4 linked regions of the Thiocapsa bogorovii genome follow. The protein of the gene in region 1 interacts with the protein of each later gene in a pairwise test. Links are inferred from orthologs where the notes say so. Each region holds a gene or a part of one and is shown on either strand. Other genes may lie near its edges.

Region 1 (5,157 bases):
CCGCATCGACGGCACTCTGGAGTACGCCGTATTCCGGCGACGCACCGTCGCGTATCTCGGGATTTCCGCAGGCCCCGGTCGCGACCAGCACGCAAGCGTCGTTGGTCGAGGTATCGCCGTCGACCGTGATGGCATTGAATGATCGGGTGACCGCCGAGCCCAAGCAGGCTTCGAGCACGCCGGGTGCCACGGCCGCATCCGTCGCGATGAAGGCGAGCATGGTCGCCATGTTCGGACAGATCATCCCGGCGCCTTTGGCGATCCCGGTGATCGACGCGGTGCGTCCGTCGATCTGGAAGGTGCGCGAGATCAACTTGGGCACCCGATCCGTCGTCATGATGGCGCGCGCAGCGGCAGGCCATGCCGATGCATCCAATCGGCCGAGCAGCTCGGGCAGTGCCGCCGCAATACGATCGACCGGCAGATGCTCGCCGATCACGCCCGTGGAGAAGGGCAGGACCTCCTCCGCGGCACAGTCGCCCAGAGCGGCGAGTGCAGCACAGCTCGACTCCGCATCCGCCAGCCCGCGCCGACCCGTACCCGCGTTGGCATTACCCGCGTTGATCAACAGATAGCGGGGCATCGCTTGACCCAAATGGGTCTTGGCGACCCGCACGGGCGCGGCGCAGAAGGCGTTCCGGGTGAAAACGGCCGCGCAGCGGCTGCCGGGGGCGAGTTCCATGACCAACAAGTCATCCCGTCCCTGATAGCGAATACCGGCCGCCCCGGCAGCCAAACGCACACCGCCGACGGGATGCCAGACCAAGTCGCGCAACTGGCCCGGGACGACGGGATCGGATGCGGTCATGGTGTCCGTCAACTCGCTTTGCCGTGGCATTGCTTGTACTTCTTACCCGAACCGCAGGGACAGGGCTCGTTGCGCCCGACCTTGCGATCGCCGCGGACATAGGGTTGAGCGTGCGCAGGTTCGGCGCCGCGAGCGCTCGCCCGGTCGCGGCCTTCGGGATCCGCATCGCCCGCGGAACCGAGACCCTCGAAGCGCTCGTGCTTGAACTCGAACTCCCGTTCCCGAGCGGGCGCCGCTCCGAGCGCGGAGACAGGCTGCGGCTCTGCACCGGGCTGTGTCTGCACCTGGAGTTTGGCGAGAGTGGCCACGACGTCGTGTTTGATGCTGTCGAGCATCGCGGAGAACATCTCGAAGGCCTCGCGCTTGTACTCCTGCTTGGGGTTCTTCTGCGCGTAGCCGCGCAGATGGATCCCCTGACGTAGATAGTCCATCGCGGCAAGGTGGTCCTTCCAATGGGTGTCTAGGGTCTGGAGCATCACCGCGGTCTCGATCTGACGCATGGTCGGCGAGCCGATGAGCTTCTCGCGATCGGCGTAAGCCGAGATCAGGGTATCGTGGATGCGTGCCCGCAGGGTTTCTTCATGGAGCGAGTCGTCCTCGTCGAGCCACTTGCGGATCGGCCAGTCGCCGCCGAAATGCTCGTTCAACGCGACACTCAGCCCTTCCACATCCCACTGCTCTTCGAGACTCTCGGGCGGAACATAGGTGTTGATCAGGCGCGTCAGGGCATCGTCGCGCATCGCCGTGACGGTATCCGAGACATCCACGCTGTCCATCAGCTCGCGGCGTTGGCGATAGATGACCTTGCGCTGATCGTTGGCGACGTCGTCGTATTCGAGCAGCTGCTTGCGGATATCGAAGTTGCGGCCCTCGACCTTGCGCTGGGCGTTCTCGATCGCCTTGGTCACCCAGGGGTGCTCGATCGCCTCGCCCTGCTGCATGCCGAGCTTTTGCATCATCTTGCCGACGCGATCGGAGGCGAAGATGCGCATCAGGTTGTCTTCGAGCGACAAATAGAAACGCGAGGAGCCCGGGTCACCTTGGCGGCCGGAGCGACCGCGCAACTGGTTGTCGATACGACGGGACTCGTGCCGCTCGGTGCCGACGACATGCAGACCGCCGGCCGCCACCACCTGGGCGTGGCGCTCCTTCCAGGCGGCGCGAATGGCGTCGCGATCGGCATCGGGACCGGCCTCTTCGAGCTCGGCCTCCAGATTACCGCCGAGCACGATGTCGGTCCCGCGACCGGCCATGTTGGTGGCGATGGTGACGGCACCGGGACGGCCGGCCTGGGCGATGATCCCGGCCTCGCGCTCATGCTGCTTGGCGTTCAGGACCTCGTGCGGGATCTTCTGCTCGACGAGCAGACGATCGATCAGCTCGGAGGTCTCGATCGAGGCGGTACCCACGAGGGCAGGCTGACCGCGAGCAACGCAGTCGCGGATGTCCTCGATGATGGCCTGATACTTCTCGTCTTGCGTGAGATACACGAGGTCGCCCCGATCCTCGCGGACCATGGGCTGATTGGTCGGGATGACGACGACCTCCAGCCCGTAGATCTGCTGAAACTCGTACGCCTCGGTATCCGCCGTGCCGGTCATACCCGAGAGCTTGGGATAGAGCCGGAAGAGATTCTGAAAGGTGATCGACGCCATCGTCTGGTTTTCGGGCTGGATGGCGACCCCTTCCTTGGCCTCCACCGCCTGATGCAGACCCTCCGACCAACGCCGGCCCGGCATCGTGCGCCCGGTGAACTCGTCGACGATGACGATCTGACCGTCGCGCACGATGTACTCGACGTTCTTCTGAAACAGCGCATGCGCACGCAGCGCGGCATAGACGTGGTGCATTAGGACGATGTTGGCGGGGTCGTAGAGACCGCCTTCCTCGGCGAGGAGTCCGATCTCCACCAGCATCTGCTCGACGTGCTCGTGACCTTCCTCGCTCAGATAGACCTGGCGCGCCTTCTCGTCGACCGAATAATCGCCGGGACCGAAGTCGGGTTGACCCTCCTCGTTGGTGATGGGGGCCTGACGCGTAAGGCGCGGAATGATCTTGTCGATCTGCTTGTAGAGATCCGTGCTCCCTTCGGAGGGACCCGAGATGATGAGCGGGGTGCGCGCCTCGTCGATGAGGATGGAGTCGACCTCGTCGACGATCGCGTAGAAGGGATCGCGCTGAACGCGCTGCTCGGCCACGAAGGCCATGTTGTCGCGCAGATAGTCGAATCCGAACTCGTTGTTGGTGCCGTAGGTAATGTCCGCGGCATAGGTCTCCTTGCGGGAGACCGGGCGCATGTGGCGATAACCTTGACCGACGGGCGGCTCGTAGCTCAGATCGAAGAGGAAGGACGCGGAATCCGGGCCGGTACCGCCCGATGAATTGATCACGCCGGTGGTCAGACCGAGGAAATGGTATATCTGCCCCATCCAGGCGGCGTCGCGCCGTGCCAAATAGTCGTTGACGGTGACGACGTGCACGCCCTTGCTCGGGAGGGCATTGAGGTAGGCCGAGAGGGTCGCGACCAGGGTCTTGCCCTCGCCGGTTCGCATCTCGGCGATCTTACCGTCGTTGAGCACCATACCGCCGACCATCTGCACATCGAAGTGACGTAGGCCGAGCGTTCGCTTGGATGCCTCGCGCACGACCGCGAATGACTCCGGAATCAGGCTGTCGAGATCCGCTCCTGCGGCAAGACGCTCGCGAAACTCCGTCGTCTTCGCGGCGAGGGCTTGATCGGAGAGTCGCTCGAGCTCGGGCTCAAGGGCATTGATCCGTGCGACTGACTTGAGCAGCGTCTTGACGAGCCGGTCATTCCGGCTGCCGAAGACCTTTTTGAGCAGATGCTTGACCATCGGATACGTTTGAGACCTGTCGGGAAAATCCCGGCATGATACCGGAATTCAATGACAGCCGCAGGTGCCGTCGCAGGTTCGGCCACCGCCGCGAGCCCGCGCAAACCGCCCCGCCGTGCACCCGGCTCGGTCCTTCGACGGATCGCCGGCATCTAACCGGGTTGACCCTCGGATGTCGCGGCCACGACCGGACGAGGCTGACGGTCGATGTAGCGGAAGGGATCGACCGCCTTTCCGTCCTTCAGAACCTCGAAGTGAACATGCGGGCCAGTCGCGGTTCCGGAGGATCCGACCGTCGCGATCTTCTGACCTTGGCGGACCATCTGCCCCTCTTTGACAAGATTGTCCTGGTTGTGGGCATAGCGTGTGACGAGCCCGTTGACATGCCGAATATCGACCGTGCGCCCGTATCCGCCCTTACGACCGCTGAAGGTGACGACACCGTCGGCGACCGCCACGATCGCGGTACCTCGCGGACTTGCGAAGTCGACGCCCTCATGGAAGAGGCGCTTCTTCTTGATGGGATGCACCCGAAACCCGAATCTCGAGGTGATGTAACCGGCGCGGACAGGCCAGCCGGACGGCATCACCTGAGCCGTGAGACCCTTCTCCATGATGACGTCTTCGATGACCTCGAGCTTGCGCTGACGGTCCTGAACCAGACTAACCATGCTGCCGAGCTCGCTGGCGATTTCGCGGATCGTAAAGTCTCGCGCCGGACCGTCTTCGGCACCGCCTCGCGGAGGCGGATTCTCGAAATCGAATTCTTCGGGGTTCAGACCGGACATCTGAACGAGTCGTTCGCCGAGTGCATTGAGCCTGAAGAGTTCAGCCTGCATGTCGCCGACGCGGGCGGTGATCGCATCGAGGTCGTCGGAGTTTGCGGGATCGGAGACGGGGGGAAGCGGTGCTGGCGAGGCTCGGGGAACAAGCGCCGGTTGAGCGGGGTTGTCGACAAGTGTTGTCAGATTTTGGTAATGCCCTATCCAGAATCCTAATCCTACCCCCGCCACGGTGAACAGGGTAACGGCCAAGAGTGTTATAACGGCCTGTCCGCGATCGGTTTTTCGTCGGTCGAGGTGGCGCATCGTCTTCCCTCTGCTGCTTCTCTAACTGGATGGGCACTGGGCACAAAGGTTAATTGTCGCCACAATCGTGGCCCAGGTCGATTCGTTTTTCCGCGCGAACGACCATCGGGATCGCTTTCGCTCAGCCGTTCGCATGTCGAGGATTACCTCCGATGCTTTATCCGAGACTGGCTCATGTCCGCGAATTGCTTCAGTCCAACCGATTGATCCGCAAGCATCTCGAGCACAGAGACCGCGAGCTGGCCTTGCTGGGAATGGTGCTGAATCGGCTGCCGGATCCGTTGCGCGCGCATTGCCGCGACGCGACCCTTGCCGGGGAGGTCCTGACGCTTGTTCTGGATTCGCCGGCTTGGCTTACCCGCACACGCTTTTTGATCGAGGACCTGGCTCGATCGCTCCAGGGCGA
Region 2 (4,568 bases), 810 kb from region 1 along the record:
CGGCATAGACGACCCGCCCGTCATGCACGGCGCGCACCTCCTCGCCTTGTCGCGCCGCCAGGAGCACGCCGTCCCAGCGCAGCTCGGAGTCGGGCTTGAGGGTTCCAAACTCGGCGAGGATCTCCCCGTGCAGCAGCGGCCATGTCAAGCGCCCTCGGCGTTCGGGGAAGGGTTCGCGCCGAATGTCGAGCTCGGCACGGATCTGAGCGCGCTGACGCAGGTGCTCTACCAAGAGACGCAGCGCCTCGGAATCCCGCTCGAGGACCTCGAGATTATCTGTCTGGCTGGCGATGCTCGCGTCCAACCGGCTGAGGACGGCGGCGCGTTCCTCGCGCGCGGCCTCCAAGCGAAGCCGCGCCGCCTCCTGGCGGCGAGCCAGCTCGATCAGGCGCTCGGCCTCGCGCTCGGCGTCATGGGCCAATCGGGTGAGGCGCTCGACGCGCGTTTGAATGGCCGTGATTCGACGAAGCTGCTCTCTGTTCAAGTACGCGAAATAGGAAAGAATCCGACTTGCTTGGGCAGTATCTTCTTGATTTAAGATTAAGCGTAAGCGGTCGGCCCGCCCCATAACGTAAGCGGTGCGCACCAGGTCCGCCCAGAGTGCGAGCTCCTGCTCAAGCGCAGCGTGCTCTTCGAGATGACGCACCCGCAACGCCTCCGCGACCCGGGTTTGCTCGGCAACGGCTCGCGCCAATTCTCTGCCGGCGACGGCCGCCTCGGCCACCTCCCGCTCCCGCACCTCGAGCTCCGCGATCAAGGCTCGACGGTCCGCGTGCTGCTCGATGAGCTCCCGACCGATCGACTCGACCTGTCGTTGGATCTCCTGAAGGTCGTTCGCGCGCGTCTCGAAGGTGTCGTCGGACGCCGTCTCCAGCGCAGCCGTCGGCGTCGCCAAGGCGCACGCCAAAACGAGGCACGCCAGGGGACGCCCGAACCGGTCGAGCGCTCGGTCACGCCTGTCATCATGCTCGCGGCGGCAAAACCACTCGCGATGTCCTGTTGCGACGGTCCTGGGCACAGCGGTCGAGGGGGGTCCTGATGCGAATCGGTCGCTGGATTATACGCGTCGTCTAAGGCGTGATCGGAAGGCGAGGAGACGACCGGCGGGCGGAGGCTCCGGATTCTCTCTTTTCAGGAGCATGACCGGCGTCTTCCGACGGCCCCGGGGCACCGGCGGCGACCGACATCCACTTCGCACTCCGCCGGAAAAAGTTTATTATTGTATTGTTAATAATTGATGAGACAGGATCCGATGGTGAGCAATTTGAGCCAGCCTTCCCGCCCGGTCCTGAACGACCCGGTCGACGAACGCGAGGAGATCGACCTGTTCGCGGACGATGCCGACATCGAGCGCGCCTCCCGGTCGCTGAAAGCCATGTCGCACCCCTTGCGCCTGAAGATCCTGTGCACCTTGGGCGACCGAGAGGTCAGTGTCCAGGAGATCGTGGACCACGTGGGGACCTCCCAGAGCAACATCTCTCAGCACCTGGCGATTCTTCGCGACAAGGGCATTCTCGCTTCGCGCAAGGATGCGAACCGCGTGTATTACCGGGTCAGCGACGGAAGGACACTCCAGTTGATCGGGATGATGCGCGAGGTCTTCTGCCAGCACGCGCACTGAAGCGAGACGGTGCGGGATGACGCCCGCGTCCCTCCTCCTTATACTTCGCCACCTTAAGTCATCCAGGGCAACCGCGGGCAACTGCAGTCTCGATGCGCTCGGCTCATGGTCGAGGCGTCGGCCGCGCCGTCCGTGAACTCTCGCCCATTCAACGAGATCGCAGAGCGATGCTGCTAGACCAAATCATGGAATTCGTGGGAAACCACTGGTACCTCTTCGTGGCGTTGATCGTCATCTCGGGGTTACTCGCCTACAACATCATCGTGGGCAGTAAAGGGAGCGTCGAGCCCTTGGCCGCGACCGAGATGATCAACCATCAGGATGCGGTGGTGGTCGATGTTCGCCCCGCGGCCGATTTTGCAAAGGGGCATATCATCAATGCCATCAACGTGCCGATGAACGGATTCAAGAATCAGATCGCCACACTGAAGAAGCACAAGGCCAAGCCCATCATCGTCAGCTGCCGATCCGGCGCCCAGTCGTCAATGGCCTGCAGCCAGCTGCGAAAGGAAGGGTTCGAGCAGGTCTTCAACCTGCACGGCGGCATCATGGCATGGGAAGCCGCCAGCCTCCCGCTCACGCGCAAGAAACGCTGAAGCGCACGTCGATCCCGATGGCGGATTCGACGGTGACTCTACCCATCCTCTTACACGATCTTCGATCCAGTCTTCGATAAGGAACCGCAACATGGCCGAGAACGCGCAAAGCAACGAACCCCGTACCCAGCCGGAGCGACAGTTCTCCGTCCAGCGTGTCTATGTCAAAGACGCCTCGTTTGAATCTCCCAACGCACCGGACATCTTCCGCGGCGAATGGAAGCCCAAACATGAGCTCAACGTCAGTACCAAGGTCAATCGCATCCAGGATGACCTTTACGAGGTCGTGCTCTCGGTTACCGTGACGGCGCAGCTCGGGGACAAGACGGCCTTTATCGTCGAGGTGCAGCAAGCGGGTATCTTCGGGATCAGTGGCTTCGGCGAGCAGGAGATGGGCGCGATGGTCGGCGCCTACTGCCCCAACCTGCTCTTCCCCTACGCCCGCGAGGTCGTCTCCGATCTGGTCTCCAAAGGGAGCTTTCCGCAACTCGTTCTGCAACATGTCAATTTCGATGCCCTGTTCGCGCAGCATCAGCAAGAGGCGATGCAGCGCGCCAAGGGCGACGCGGCAGAACCGCCGAGCCAGCATTGAGCGGAAGTATGTCGGGCGATTCCGCGCGGACCGAGTCCGTCCAGCCAGATTCCTCGGGCGCAATCATTGCGGTCCTGGGTGCCGGGTCCTGGGGAACTGCACTCGCCATCCTGTTGTGCCGCAACGGGCACCGCGTGCGGCTGTGGGGTCATGAGGTCGAGCAGATCGAGGCGCTTAGTCGCGACGGCGAGAATCGTCTCTTCCTGCCGGGAGTTCCCCTCCCTAGGGGCTTGGCCGCGACAGCCTCCCTGGACGAGGCACTTGGCGGGGCGACCGACTGCCTGATCGTCGTCCCGAGCCACGCCTTCCGACGAGTGGTGGAGAATACCGCGCGACGACTGCCCGAAACCATGGGCGTCGCTTGGGCGACCAAGGGTCTGGACCCCGCAACCGGGGAGTTGCTCCACGCTGTGGCACAGGAGAGTCTCGGCGCCCGGTCACTCGCGGTCGTGTCCGGCCCCAGCTTTGCTCAGGAAGTGGCGCACGGTCTCCCGACTGCCGTAACGGTCGCCTCGGCCGACGTCGCGTTCGCGGAGCAGGTTGCGCTGCGACTTCACGGGGATCGCTTTCGCGCCTACACCAGCTCGGACATGGTCGGTGTCGAGGTCTGCGGAGCCGCGAAGAATGTCCTCGCGATCGCCACCGGGATCGCCGATGGTCTCGGGTTCGGTGCGAATACCCGCGCTGCGCTCATCACGCGCGGTCTCGCCGAGTTAATTCGCATCGGTACCGCCTTGGGCGGACGCAAGGAGACCTTCATGGGTCTCGCCGGCATCGGCGACCTGGTCCTGACCTGCACGGACAATCAGTCCAGGAACCGGCGAATGGGCCTTGCGCTCGCGGCCGGGGCGAGTCTGAAGGACGCACAGGCCAACATCGGTCAAGAGGTCGAAGGCGTCGTGACCGCGCTTGCCATGCATCGGCTCGCATCACGCTTGGGCATCGATATGCCGATCAGCGAGCAGGTCTACCGAGTGCTCTACGAAGGTGCCTCGCCCGAGAGCGCAACCCGCGCCCTGCTCGAGCGCGAGCCGAAGGCCGAGTTCGGCTAGACCGCCTGAGGCGTGGTCTGTGTCGTCGCTGCCCTTGGCCGCCCTCATGACAGGCGGCTCACATCGGAAGGCCGATCGCTTGATCGTTGACGGCGTCTGCCTTGGACGGCAGTCAAGCCTATCGCTGAACAGCTCCCTCGAACCCGGTTTGACGCCATGCCTCGAACGCGACGACGGCAACGGCATTCGAGAGGTTGAGGCTGCGATTGCCGGGTCGCATCGGGATATAGAGGCGTTGCTCGTGCGGGAGGGTATCGAGGACGGCTTGCGGCAGGCCTCGCGTTTCCGGGCCGAACAGAAATGCGTCGCCGGCTTGGTAGTGCGGGGTCGTATAGAGAGTCGAGCCTCGGGTCGTAAGCGCGAAGAGCCGCTGGGGAAGACGCATCCCTAAACAGGTCTCCAAGGTTGGATAGACCTCGACCTCGGCCCATTCCCGGTAATCGAGCCCGGCGCGCCTGAGCAGACGATCCTCGAGCGCGAACCCGAGAGGCTCGATGAGGTTAAGTCTCAGACCACCGTTCGCGCAGAGGCGCATGGCATTACCGGTATTGGGCGGGATCTCGGGCTCGTAGAGGATGACATCAAACATCGCGGATCCAGGTCAGTCGGGCGTGGGCGAGCAAGCCGATCGCGGTCGGAAACGACGGACCGAAGAGCGGGTTCGGCGGTTGACCGAGACGTCTCGCTGCATGCTATATTAAGGTTTG
Region 3 (4,455 bases), 2.5 Mb from region 1 along the record:
AGGGCTGCCTCGGCGTCGGCTCGGCGCTGCGCCTCCGCACGACGCTCGATCTCGGCACGGCGCTCGGCCTCAACCCTCGCGCGGCGTTCGTCTTCAGCGCGTGCCGCCTCGGATCGCCGTTGTGCCTCGGCCCGTGCCGCGGCCTCCGCGGCAAGACGTTTCTCTTCGGCGAGACGCTCCGCCTCGGCCTTGGCGGCTGCGGCCTCGGCGGCCAGACGCTCGGCCTCGGCGCGTCGTGCGGCCTCTGCACGTCGCTCGGCCTCTGCGCGCCGTTCGGCCTCGGCCCTCGCAGCGGCCTCCTCCGCCTCTCGTTCGGCCTGCGCTCGGCGCTGGGCCTCGGCCATGCGGTCGATCTCCAGCTGGCGGCGCGCTTCGGCCTCGGCTGCAGCAGCTTCGGCCTCGGCTGCCAGGCGCTCGGCTTCGGCGGCGGCGCGAGCCGCCTCTGCAAGACGCTGCGCCTCCTCGCGTTCGGCGTCGGCCTGACGCTCCGCGTCGACCGCCTCCGCCTCGAGCCGCTCGGTCTCGAGCCGGGCGGCCTCAGCCGCGCTCAGGTCTTCAAGCGTCACAGCATCAGGCGGCTCCTGCGCTTGCGGAATGATCTCCGTGCCGACCTCGGGACTGATCTCGGGCCCGGCCGGACGGCGCGCCTGCTCGGCCTGAAACTGCGCGACCATCGCCTCGAGCGCGGCATCGCTCACGACGGTCGCCTGAACCACGCGCGGCTTGCTCCCCGCCTCCGTGATCGGCCGGTCGATCTTCACGCCCACGAAGAAAAGCAGGGCGAAAAAGACATGCAGACCCAGCGACCAATAGAAGGCCCCCGGGTTTTGCCTCAGGATGTGCCACATGTCGGGGCTCGGGCCGCAGCGCTAGGGCTCGCGGCGCTCCGGCGGCACCGTCACCAAACCGACCTCCGGAGCGCCTGCCGCCTGAGCGACGACCATGGCACGAACCACACGCCCGTAGTCGACCCGGTGGTCCGCCCGCACCAGGATCGGCGTTTCGGGCCTGTATTCGAGCACGACACGAATGCGGTCGAACAGGATTTGCTCGCTGGCCGGGGCGTTCTTCTCATCTCCGATATCGATGTAATAGTCGCCGAACTCATCGACCGTAATGATCAGCGACTCGGTCGTCGGGCTTGGGATCCCGCCGGCCTTTTCCTGCGGCAACGCCACCTTCACACCCTGGGTGATCAAGGGCGCCGTGACCATGAAGATGACGAGCAGCACCAGCATCACGTCGATGTAGGGCACAACGTTGATCTCGGCCATCGGCCGGCGGCGCTGTCTGGAACGGGTGCGCTTGAGCATCTAACGGGGTCCTCGAACGCTCAGTTGCGGCCTTGGCGCTGCAGCAGGGTCGAGAACTCTTCCATGAACTCCTCGTAGCGGCTGTTGAGACGCTCGACCTGATAGGCGTACCTGTTGTAGGCGATAACGGCGGGGATGGCCGCGAAGAGACCGATCGCGGTGGCGACCAGGGCCTCCGAGATGCCCGGCGCGACGAGCGCGAGGGTGGCCTGCTCCACGTTCCCCAGCGCATGGAAGGCATGCATGATGCCCCAGACGGTCCCGAACAGACCGATATAGGGGCTGGTCGAACCGACCGTCGCCAGGAAGGTCAGGCTGGTCTCCAGGCGATCCATCTCGCGGCTGAGGGCGACGCGCATCGAGCGCTCGCTACCCTGCAGGACAGCCATCAGGTCGTTGCCCTCGATCTTGCGCAGCCGCACGTATTCCTTGAATCCGGCGCGAAAGATGGACGGCAGACCATGTTCGCCCTTGCGGTTCTCGCTCAGATCCTTGTAGAGCGCACTGAGATCTCCGCCGGACCAGAAGCGCTCTTCGAAGGCATTGGCGCTTTTGCGTGCCTTGGAGAGCACGCGCCCGCGGTCCAGGATCATGGTCCAAGAGGTCACAGAGGCGATGACGAGCACCAGCAGGACCAACTGCACCACCAAACTAGCCTGGAGAATCAGGTTGAACATCGACAGATCGGACGTCATGACACGGGCTCCGCTGGACCGCTCGCAAAGGGCAACAACTCGGACAAGAGATCGCCGGGCAGGCGCGCGACGCGCAAGGTACCGGCATCGATGCAGGCGATCCTGACGGAAGCTCGGCAACAACAGGCACCGTCCTCGTCGCGAATCACCTGCTGGTCGAACTCCAGACTCGCACCGCCCGGCCGCACCAGACGGGAGGTCACGCTCAAGCAGTCATCGAGACGTGCGGGTGCAAGATAGTCGATCGCAATGCGACGCACGGCGAAGACGATGCCGTGACGCGCGCGCAAGGCACTTTGCTCCTGCCCAACGGCGCGCAACCATTCCGTGCGCGCTCGCTCCAGGAACTTCAGATAATTGGCATAGAAGACGACACCGCCGGCGTCGGTGTCTTCGTAGTAGACCCGCACCGGCCAGGTAAAGGTCAACAATCGGGGATCGCTCGATGTCGGCACGGCAGGGATCGCATGTTGGGGCTTGACTCAAACTGCGGAAGTGTACCGGAAAGCACCCGTGCGGGCACCTTGCGTCGAAGGGGCGCCGAATGGCGCGTTGCCGGCCATCGTTGCAAGTCGGCACCCGAGCCTCGGCCGTTGTGCCTCGCAACGCTCGGCACAACGTACGCGGATGTCAGACAATGCCGGTCATAGCGACCCGACCGACGGTCGCCGGCGCTCAACCTCCGACAAGGACCCCGACATGACCCGTTTCTCCTTCCTGAAGGGCCACCGCGGCGAATATCTCGTCGTGCTGCAGTTCGTGCTCTTCTTTGCCTTTATCTTCACCCCGGCCTGGAACCCGCTCGCGACCCCGGCGCTTATGGATACCCTTGCGCCCTTGCGCTGGCCGGCGCTGATCGCCTTTTGGACAGTCGCCCTCGTCCTCGGCGGTTTCGGCTCGGTCCATATCCGCGAGTATCTAACCCCCCTGCCCTACCCGGTCGATCACAGCCAGCTGGTCAAGCACGGCGTCTACGCCCTCGTTCGCCATCCGCTCTACAGCAGCCAGCTCTTCGCGGCGGCGGGCTGGGTGCTTTTCACCCTCAGCATCTCCCACCTCGCGATCCTGGTCCTCGGCTTCTTCTTCTTCGACTACAAGGCCAGCAAGGAAGAAGGCTGGCTGACCGAACGTCATCCGGAGTATGCGGAGTATGCGAAGGGGGTGAAGAAGCTCGTGCCCTTCCTCTACTAAACCGCGTCCGAGTTTCTCTGCTTGCTCGTCGCCCGAGGTCGGCCTTGGATGGTTTCTGGACCGTTTCAGTCGACGCGGTTTAGGAGATTGAAAGCATTTTGCCCTTCTTCGTTCTCAAAACCGCGCCAGGTTTAAGTCGCTTGGTCGTCGTGAGGGTCGTCACCGGTAAAACCGCGTAGGTCACAAAAGGCGCGGTTTAGAGGCGGCGGCGAGCACATAGTCCAGACCGCCGTAGACGCTCTCGGCGCTCATGCCGAGTGCAAGTCGTGCCGGGAGTCGGGTTGCGGGGTGGAGTCGGTCGAGCGTTTCCGGGTGTCTCGAGAGGTAGTCGTGCAGAGGGGTGTAGACGCGATCGCGGATGGAGGCGACCTCGACATCTCCGAAGCCGCAGGCCTCGAGCTTTTCTGCGTAGCGCTCGCGGGTGTAGACGTTTTCGGCGGGGATGGCGAACTTGCTCGCGACCAGCCGCCAGGACCAACGTTGTTTCAGGCGGGTACGCCAATCCTCGGAAAGGGGCGTAGGGATGATATCGGCCGTGACCAATCGGCCGCCCGGGCGCAGGACACGGAAGGCCTCCTCGAAAAAGCGTTCGCGGGTCTTGAAGTGGAAGGCGCACTCGAGGGCGACGACCTTGTCGACTGAATTCGACGGCAGCGGCATGTCCGTGGCCGAACCTTCGCGCAGATCGATGCGCTCTTCCAGCCCGAGGTCTTTGACCCGCCCGCGTGCGACGGCCACCTGGGAAGCGGTGATGTTCAGTCCCTGGATGTGATCGGGTCCATAGGTCCGAAGCCAGTAGATGTCCTGGTCGGCGAAACCGAAGCCGACGTCCAGCACCCGATCGCCGGGCCCCATCGATGCGCGCTCCGCGACCAAGGCGGCCAGCGCCTGGCACGCATCGTCCAGACTCTGCTCCGCGCTCCAGTAGCCCAGGTTGAGATAGAGCCCGTTTTCGGTGGCCAGGTCGGTCGACAAGAGGTCGTAAACGCGGGTCACGTCCCATGATTTGAAGGGGTTATAGAGCCAATCGAGATAGGCAAGGTGCCGTCGAAACGGCCGGGCTGTCGACATGAGGGATGACCTGCTGGTGGGTGGGGCTCGCCGGGCGGCGTTAGCGGTGCGGAGCGCGAGCAATGCATGGAATTCGGCGCTCTGTGGAGCTGCCGACGTTGTCGTTGTCGTGATCGACACGGAACGGCATCCGCGATTGTGCCGTGCCGCGGAGGCACGACAAACGGTCGGCGGCCGTTGCGCTT
Region 4 (4,712 bases), 3.1 Mb from region 1 along the record:
CCAACAACGCCAATCGGAAATAGAGCGTTACCAGGCTTCGCAGGCGCCGAAGACCGGTCCGCACAGGCGCGTCCGGGATCAACCGAAGCAAGGCCGCCGCGGCGAGCAGGTGCAGCCAGATCAGTCGCGGCGCACCCGGAGCCTGCCACGTCAGACCCAGCGTCAGCAGGGCAAGCAACGCCCAACCCCAACCCCAGATGCGGCCGATACCCAGTGTCGTGATCAGCACCAGAAAGAGATCCAACAAGCTCCAGCGACCGACCCAGGTGCTCGGCAGGTTGTCGACGCCTTGAACGGTCAAGAGATCCCAGCCCGGCGGGAGATAGAGCCGTGCAGCGACGTTCTCGAATTCGGTCGCCCAGCCGGAAGCCGGAACGCGTCCCGGTGCCGACTCGAGCCGAGCATCGGCGACCACATCCAGGATGCCCCGTCTCACCTCCACCCCTGGCGACGCCGTGTCGTTCAGACGCGTGATCAGCACGGGACGGCCGTCGAGGGTCACGGCGCCCAGCGCGAGTGCCGGGCCGGCGTCCAAGCGCCACCCGCGCGACAACTGACCGCCGATGCGATCCTGCACGCTGTAGCCCTTGCCGTCGAAGTCGAGCCAAAGCTCGCGATCTAGGCGCAGACGGTCCCGTCCCGGATCCGGATCCCCGCGGGCCTGCTCGGCCAGGCGCAGAACCGCGCCCGGCTCAGCCCGATAGACCGGCAGGCGCGACCACTCCTCGGGGATCCCGGTTTGGCGCGGATCCACCGCATCGAGACCGGAGGGCTCGACCCGCCGCAGCGCGGGCTCCGCGGCGAAGGCCCAGATCTCGCGCTCCGGCCAGGGTGCGCCGGTCTCGGGACGCGACAGCTCGGACACGTCGCCCTGGTGATGAGCCATGACATCGACCACCCAGCGCCCGGGGCGGACCTGCACCCGCAGCATCCCGTCCTCTTCGATTCGTGCCGGCAAGGGGCTGTCGATCCGCAACGGGATCCCGCCGGGCAACAGCACGGGGCCCAGCCGCACCTCGCGCGCACCGCCGGACACCTCGAGCCGAAGCCGGGTCAGGACCTCGAGCGGCAGACTGTCTTGGATGCGCCGATAGACCTCCAGGCTCAGACGATCGCCCGAGCGCTCGGTCTCGGACCCCGCGGGGTCACCGAGCCAGAGACGGTTGGTCCGGTCCAATCGCGGCGTCGGCACCGCGCGGCCGTCGCGCACCAATTCGACCAGCCCGACCATGGGCGGGATCAGGAGCGCGTCCGGCGGACGGTCCCAGACGAAGCGTCCGGTGACGCGGTGGATCCCGGTCGCGAGTGTCGCCGTTGGCCGGCCGTCACGCTGGACTACTGCGACTGCGGCCCCGTCGACCTCGACTCCGAGCGGCCAGGCATCCGCGCCGCCCGGCAGCGGAACCGCGGACTCGGCAAAGACCTCCCAGACCTGCGCGAAGATCCCGCCCGCGCCGCTCAGCGCCAGCTCCAGCCGCCCGGGCCAGGCGCAGAGGCGTGCGCCGTCGGCCGGATCAATCGGACAGTCGCGTTGATCCTGCCCTTCGGGACCGCCTTCCAGAACCCAGGGGATCCAAGGCTGCAACGCCGCGGGGATGTTCGGTGAGGAACTGGGTCCGGAGCCGAGCGGCCCGGAATCCTCCGCAACGGCATCGATCTGCGCCCGCAAGGGCGCCGACAGGATCAAGAGAAGCAGCAGCAGATGTCGCAGAATGTTCGGCATATTGTCACAAGAAAGTAAGGGTCTTTCTGTAGATTGCTCCGTGCCATTCGGGAAGCGCCAGACACCTCGGTCGCCCCCGGAACGGTCCGCCGGCCCCGTCCATCCAGGGCCAACTATGACGAGAAGTAGAGAGAAGGCAAGTGAAACACCGACATCTGATCCTCAGTCTGTCCGCCACCGCGTTGCTTGCAGCAGCGACATCGGCAAGCGCGGCGCTGCCGAAGTATGTGTTCTTCTTCCTCGGCGACGGCATGTCGAATACCCAGATCCAAGCCACCGAGGCCTATTTGACGACCATCAACGGCGGGGAGGCGACGGTCGCGGAAGACCTCATGCGCCCAGAGAACCGGCTCAACATGACCAAAATGCCCGTTGCGGGCATGCAGACGACCTATGATGCCTACGCCTTGATGACGGACTCGGCATCCTCGGCGACGGCCTTCGCGAGTGGGCTCAAGACCAAGAGCGGCGTGATCAACATGGACCCCGAGACGCAATCGGTCTGTTACAAGAGCATCGCCGAGCTCGCCCACGAAAGCGGCAGGAAGGTCGGGGTGATCAGCAGCGTCTCTCTGAATCACGCAACACCGGCCACCTATTACGCCAGCGTGACGAATCGCGGCTTGATGAACAACATCGCGACTCAGCTGGCCGAGAGCGGGTACGAGTTTTTCGGCGGCGGCGGTTTGGTCGCACCGGAGGGACCAGCGCGCTCGGGCGATACCGACAATAATATTTGGAATCTGCTGAGCGCCAACGGCTACACGGTCCTCAACGACCGCTCGTCCATCTTGTCGCTCAAGACTCAACCGATGGACAAGGTGGTCGCGATCAACCCCACACTCGATCGCAGCTCTGCCATGCCGTACGCCATCGACCGCCCGGAGGGCAATCTCTCGCTGAAGGAGATGGTCGAGGTCGCGATCGCCAATCTCGAAGATCGCCCGAAGAAACGCTGGGACAAGGAGCGCGGCTCGGCCCGCAAAGGCTTCTTCCTGATGGTCGAAGGCGGCAAGATCGACTGGGCCGGCCATGCGAACGACGCGGTCGCCAATATCGGCGACATCTTGGATTTCGACGCCGCGGTCGGGGTCGCCATCGAGTTCGCCAGCCGGCATCCGAACGAAACCCTCATCGTCGTCACGGGCGATCACGAGACCGGCGGCATGACCGTCGGCCATGCGACGACCGCCTATACGGCCTATTACGATCGTTTGCTCGGTCAGAAGAACAGCTACGAGCACTTCCAAGCGAACCAATGGGCCGAGCACAAGGCCGCCAACAGCGAGAGCATCTGCGCGGGCGACGGCTGGCAGGCATCGAACAACCTCGAGCAGGATACGGTCATGCTCGGACTCATCGCCGATGTCTTCGGCCTCGATTGGGCAGATCTGAACACCTATCAGAAGGAGAAGCTCGAAGACGCCTATGACAAGTCCATGTGCGGCGCCGATGACAACAGCACGGACGAGAACAAGCTCCTCTACGGCGGCTACGAGCCGGTCATCGTCACCATCACCCATCTGCTCAACGAGCGCGCCAGCATCGGCTGGACGTCCTACTCCCACACCGGCGTACCCGTACCCCTGTACGCACAGGGATGGGCTGCCGAGCGCTTGGCGGGCTTCTACGACAACACGGACATCGCCAAGCGCCTCGCCAAGATCATGCGTTTGCCCGAGATGCCGGTCACGAAAACATGCCCTTGATCGCAACGACGGGTTAGATCGAACCCGCCGCGCCCCGGCGCCGCCTTCGCGGCGCCTTTTTCGTGTTTCAGATCCTTGTATTCGAGGTATCGCTCCGTGTCGAGAATAGGTCGCGAATGGCTCTTTGCCGCGGTCATCGCCGTCGTCTGCATCCTCCTGTTCAACCTGGATTTGGCACCGCCAGGCCCGCCGGCCGAGCGCGGACTTCATGCGCGTGGACTGATCGTCGACGTCGACAACAGTCGCGTCCGCACGAACCTCATCATCAAGACCGAGGCCCAGGTCTTGTCCGTCCGATTGCTCGACGGACCGGCCAAAGGCGAGGAGATCGCCGTCACCAACATGCTCACCGGCAAGCTGGAACTCGACGAATTCTACGAAACGGGCTCGGTCATCCTGGTCGAATACGATCTCCTCGACGGGCAGCCGGCCCACGGCATGGCCCGCGGTCACTATCGACTACAGATGCAGTTGCTGCTCATCGGCTGCTTCGTGGCTCTGCTGATCGGAGTTGCCGGGGTCACCGGACTGAAGGCCGCACTCTCCTTTGTCTTTGCGGCACTGGTTCTCTGGAAGCTCTATTTCCCGCTTCTGCTCCTCGGCTATCCGCCGATCCCGACCGGTCTTGCTGTGGTCGCCGTCTTGACCGGCGTCGTGACCTTCTCGGTCGGCGGACTGACCAGACGCGGCATCGCGACCTTTTCGGGATCCATGCTCGGCGTCTTGCTGACCTGCGGCCTCGCCGTCTGGTTCGCGCATGCATTCAACCTGCACGGCGCCATCCGCCCCTTCGCAGAGTCGCTTCTCTACTCGGGCTATTACGAGTTGCGACTCACCGATATCTTCATCGCCAGTGTCTTCATCGCCTCATCGGGCGCGGTCATGGATTTGGCGATGGACATCGCCGCAAGCATGGAGGAGATCAAGCTGAGTCAACCGGATATCGGCGTGTTGGAGCATATCGCGTCGGGGCTGCGCGTCGGTCGCGCAGTCATCGGTACCATGACGACCACGCTGCTGCTCGCCTATTCGAGCAGTCACATCTGCATGTTCCTGCTCTTCATGGCCAAAGGCCTGCCGGCGGAGAACATCCTCAACGCGCCCTTCGTCGCCGCCGAGACACTCAACATCCTGGTCGGTAGCTTCGGGCTCATCACGGTCGCTCCCTTCACCGCCTTGATTGCCGGGCTGCTTTATCAAACGAAGCTCGGGCCGGCAAAGCTCGGGCTGGCGAGTTGGATCCGGCTGGTCTCCCGAAACGAAACGGCCTGATCCAAACC

Evidence for each region.
Region 2: the proteins of secA (region 1) and secB interact in binary tests that used the Escherichia coli proteins (3 or more experiments, as listed by UniProt). The link is inferred for Thiocapsa bogorovii from one-to-one orthologs.
Region 3: the proteins of secA (region 1) and ybgC interact in binary tests that used the Escherichia coli proteins (3 or more experiments, as listed by UniProt). The link is inferred for Thiocapsa bogorovii from one-to-one orthologs.
Region 4: the proteins of secA (region 1) and LT988_RS22900 interact in binary tests that used the Escherichia coli proteins (3 or more experiments, as listed by UniProt). The link is inferred for Thiocapsa bogorovii from one-to-one orthologs.

The regions. Positions count from the first base shown.
Region 1 is NZ_CP089309.1:2,023,082-2,028,238, forward strand. Bases 617-4,009 are described here. They hold secA (preprotein translocase subunit SecA), read right to left. Parts: upstream 3,664-4,009; coding sequence 817-3,663; downstream 617-816. Other genes in these bases: argJ (bifunctional glutamate N-acetyltransferase/amino-acid acetyltransferase ArgJ), read right to left, coding at 617-808; LT988_RS09200 (M23 family metallopeptidase), read right to left, coding at 3,816-4,009. Outside these bases: more of argJ, read right to left, coding at 1-616; more of LT988_RS09200, read right to left, coding at 4,010-4,502; LT988_RS09205 (DciA family protein), read left to right, coding at 4,904-5,157. UniProt on the Escherichia coli protein: Required for protein export, interacts with the SecYEG preprotein conducting channel.
Region 2 is NZ_CP089309.1:2,833,937-2,838,504, reverse strand. The notes cover bases 1,255-4,058. They hold secB (protein-export chaperone SecB), read left to right. Parts: upstream 1,255-2,308; coding sequence 2,309-2,809; downstream 2,810-4,058. Other genes in these bases: LT988_RS12830 (tRNA (cytidine(34)-2'-O)-methyltransferase), read right to left, coding at 3,980-4,058; LT988_RS12835 (NAD(P)H-dependent glycerol-3-phosphate dehydrogenase), read left to right, coding at 2,818-3,861; LT988_RS12845 (rhodanese-like domain-containing protein), read left to right, coding at 1,789-2,217; LT988_RS12850 (ArsR/SmtB family transcription factor), read left to right, coding at 1,255-1,621. Also shown: LT988_RS12855 (murein hydrolase activator EnvC family protein), read right to left, coding at 1-895; more of LT988_RS12850, read left to right, coding at 1,253-1,254; more of LT988_RS12830, read right to left, coding at 4,059-4,450. UniProt on the Escherichia coli protein: One of the proteins required for the normal export of some preproteins out of the cell cytoplasm. It is a molecular chaperone that binds to a subset of precursor proteins, maintaining them in a translocation-competent state.
Region 3 is NZ_CP089309.1:4,532,579-4,537,033, reverse strand. The notes cover bases 735-3,425. They hold ybgC (tol-pal system-associated acyl-CoA thioesterase), read right to left. Parts: upstream 2,464-3,425; coding sequence 2,005-2,463; downstream 735-2,004. Other genes in these bases: LT988_RS20090 (methyltransferase domain-containing protein), read right to left, coding at 3,380-3,425; LT988_RS20095 (methyltransferase family protein), read left to right, coding at 2,708-3,199; tolQ (protein TolQ), read right to left, coding at 1,334-2,008; tolR (protein TolR), read right to left, coding at 870-1,313; tolA (cell envelope integrity protein TolA), read right to left, coding at 735-848. Outside these bases: more of tolA, read right to left, coding at 1-734; more of LT988_RS20090, read right to left, coding at 3,426-4,270.
Region 4 is NZ_CP089309.1:5,133,511-5,138,222, reverse strand. The notes cover bases 1,200-4,147. They hold LT988_RS22900 (alkaline phosphatase), read left to right. Parts: upstream 1,200-1,863; coding sequence 1,864-3,432; downstream 3,433-4,147. Other genes in these bases: LT988_RS22895 (YibE/F family protein), read left to right, coding at 3,529-4,147; LT988_RS22905 (hypothetical protein), read right to left, coding at 1,200-1,723. Also shown: more of LT988_RS22905, read right to left, coding at 1-1,199; more of LT988_RS22895, read left to right, coding at 4,148-4,704.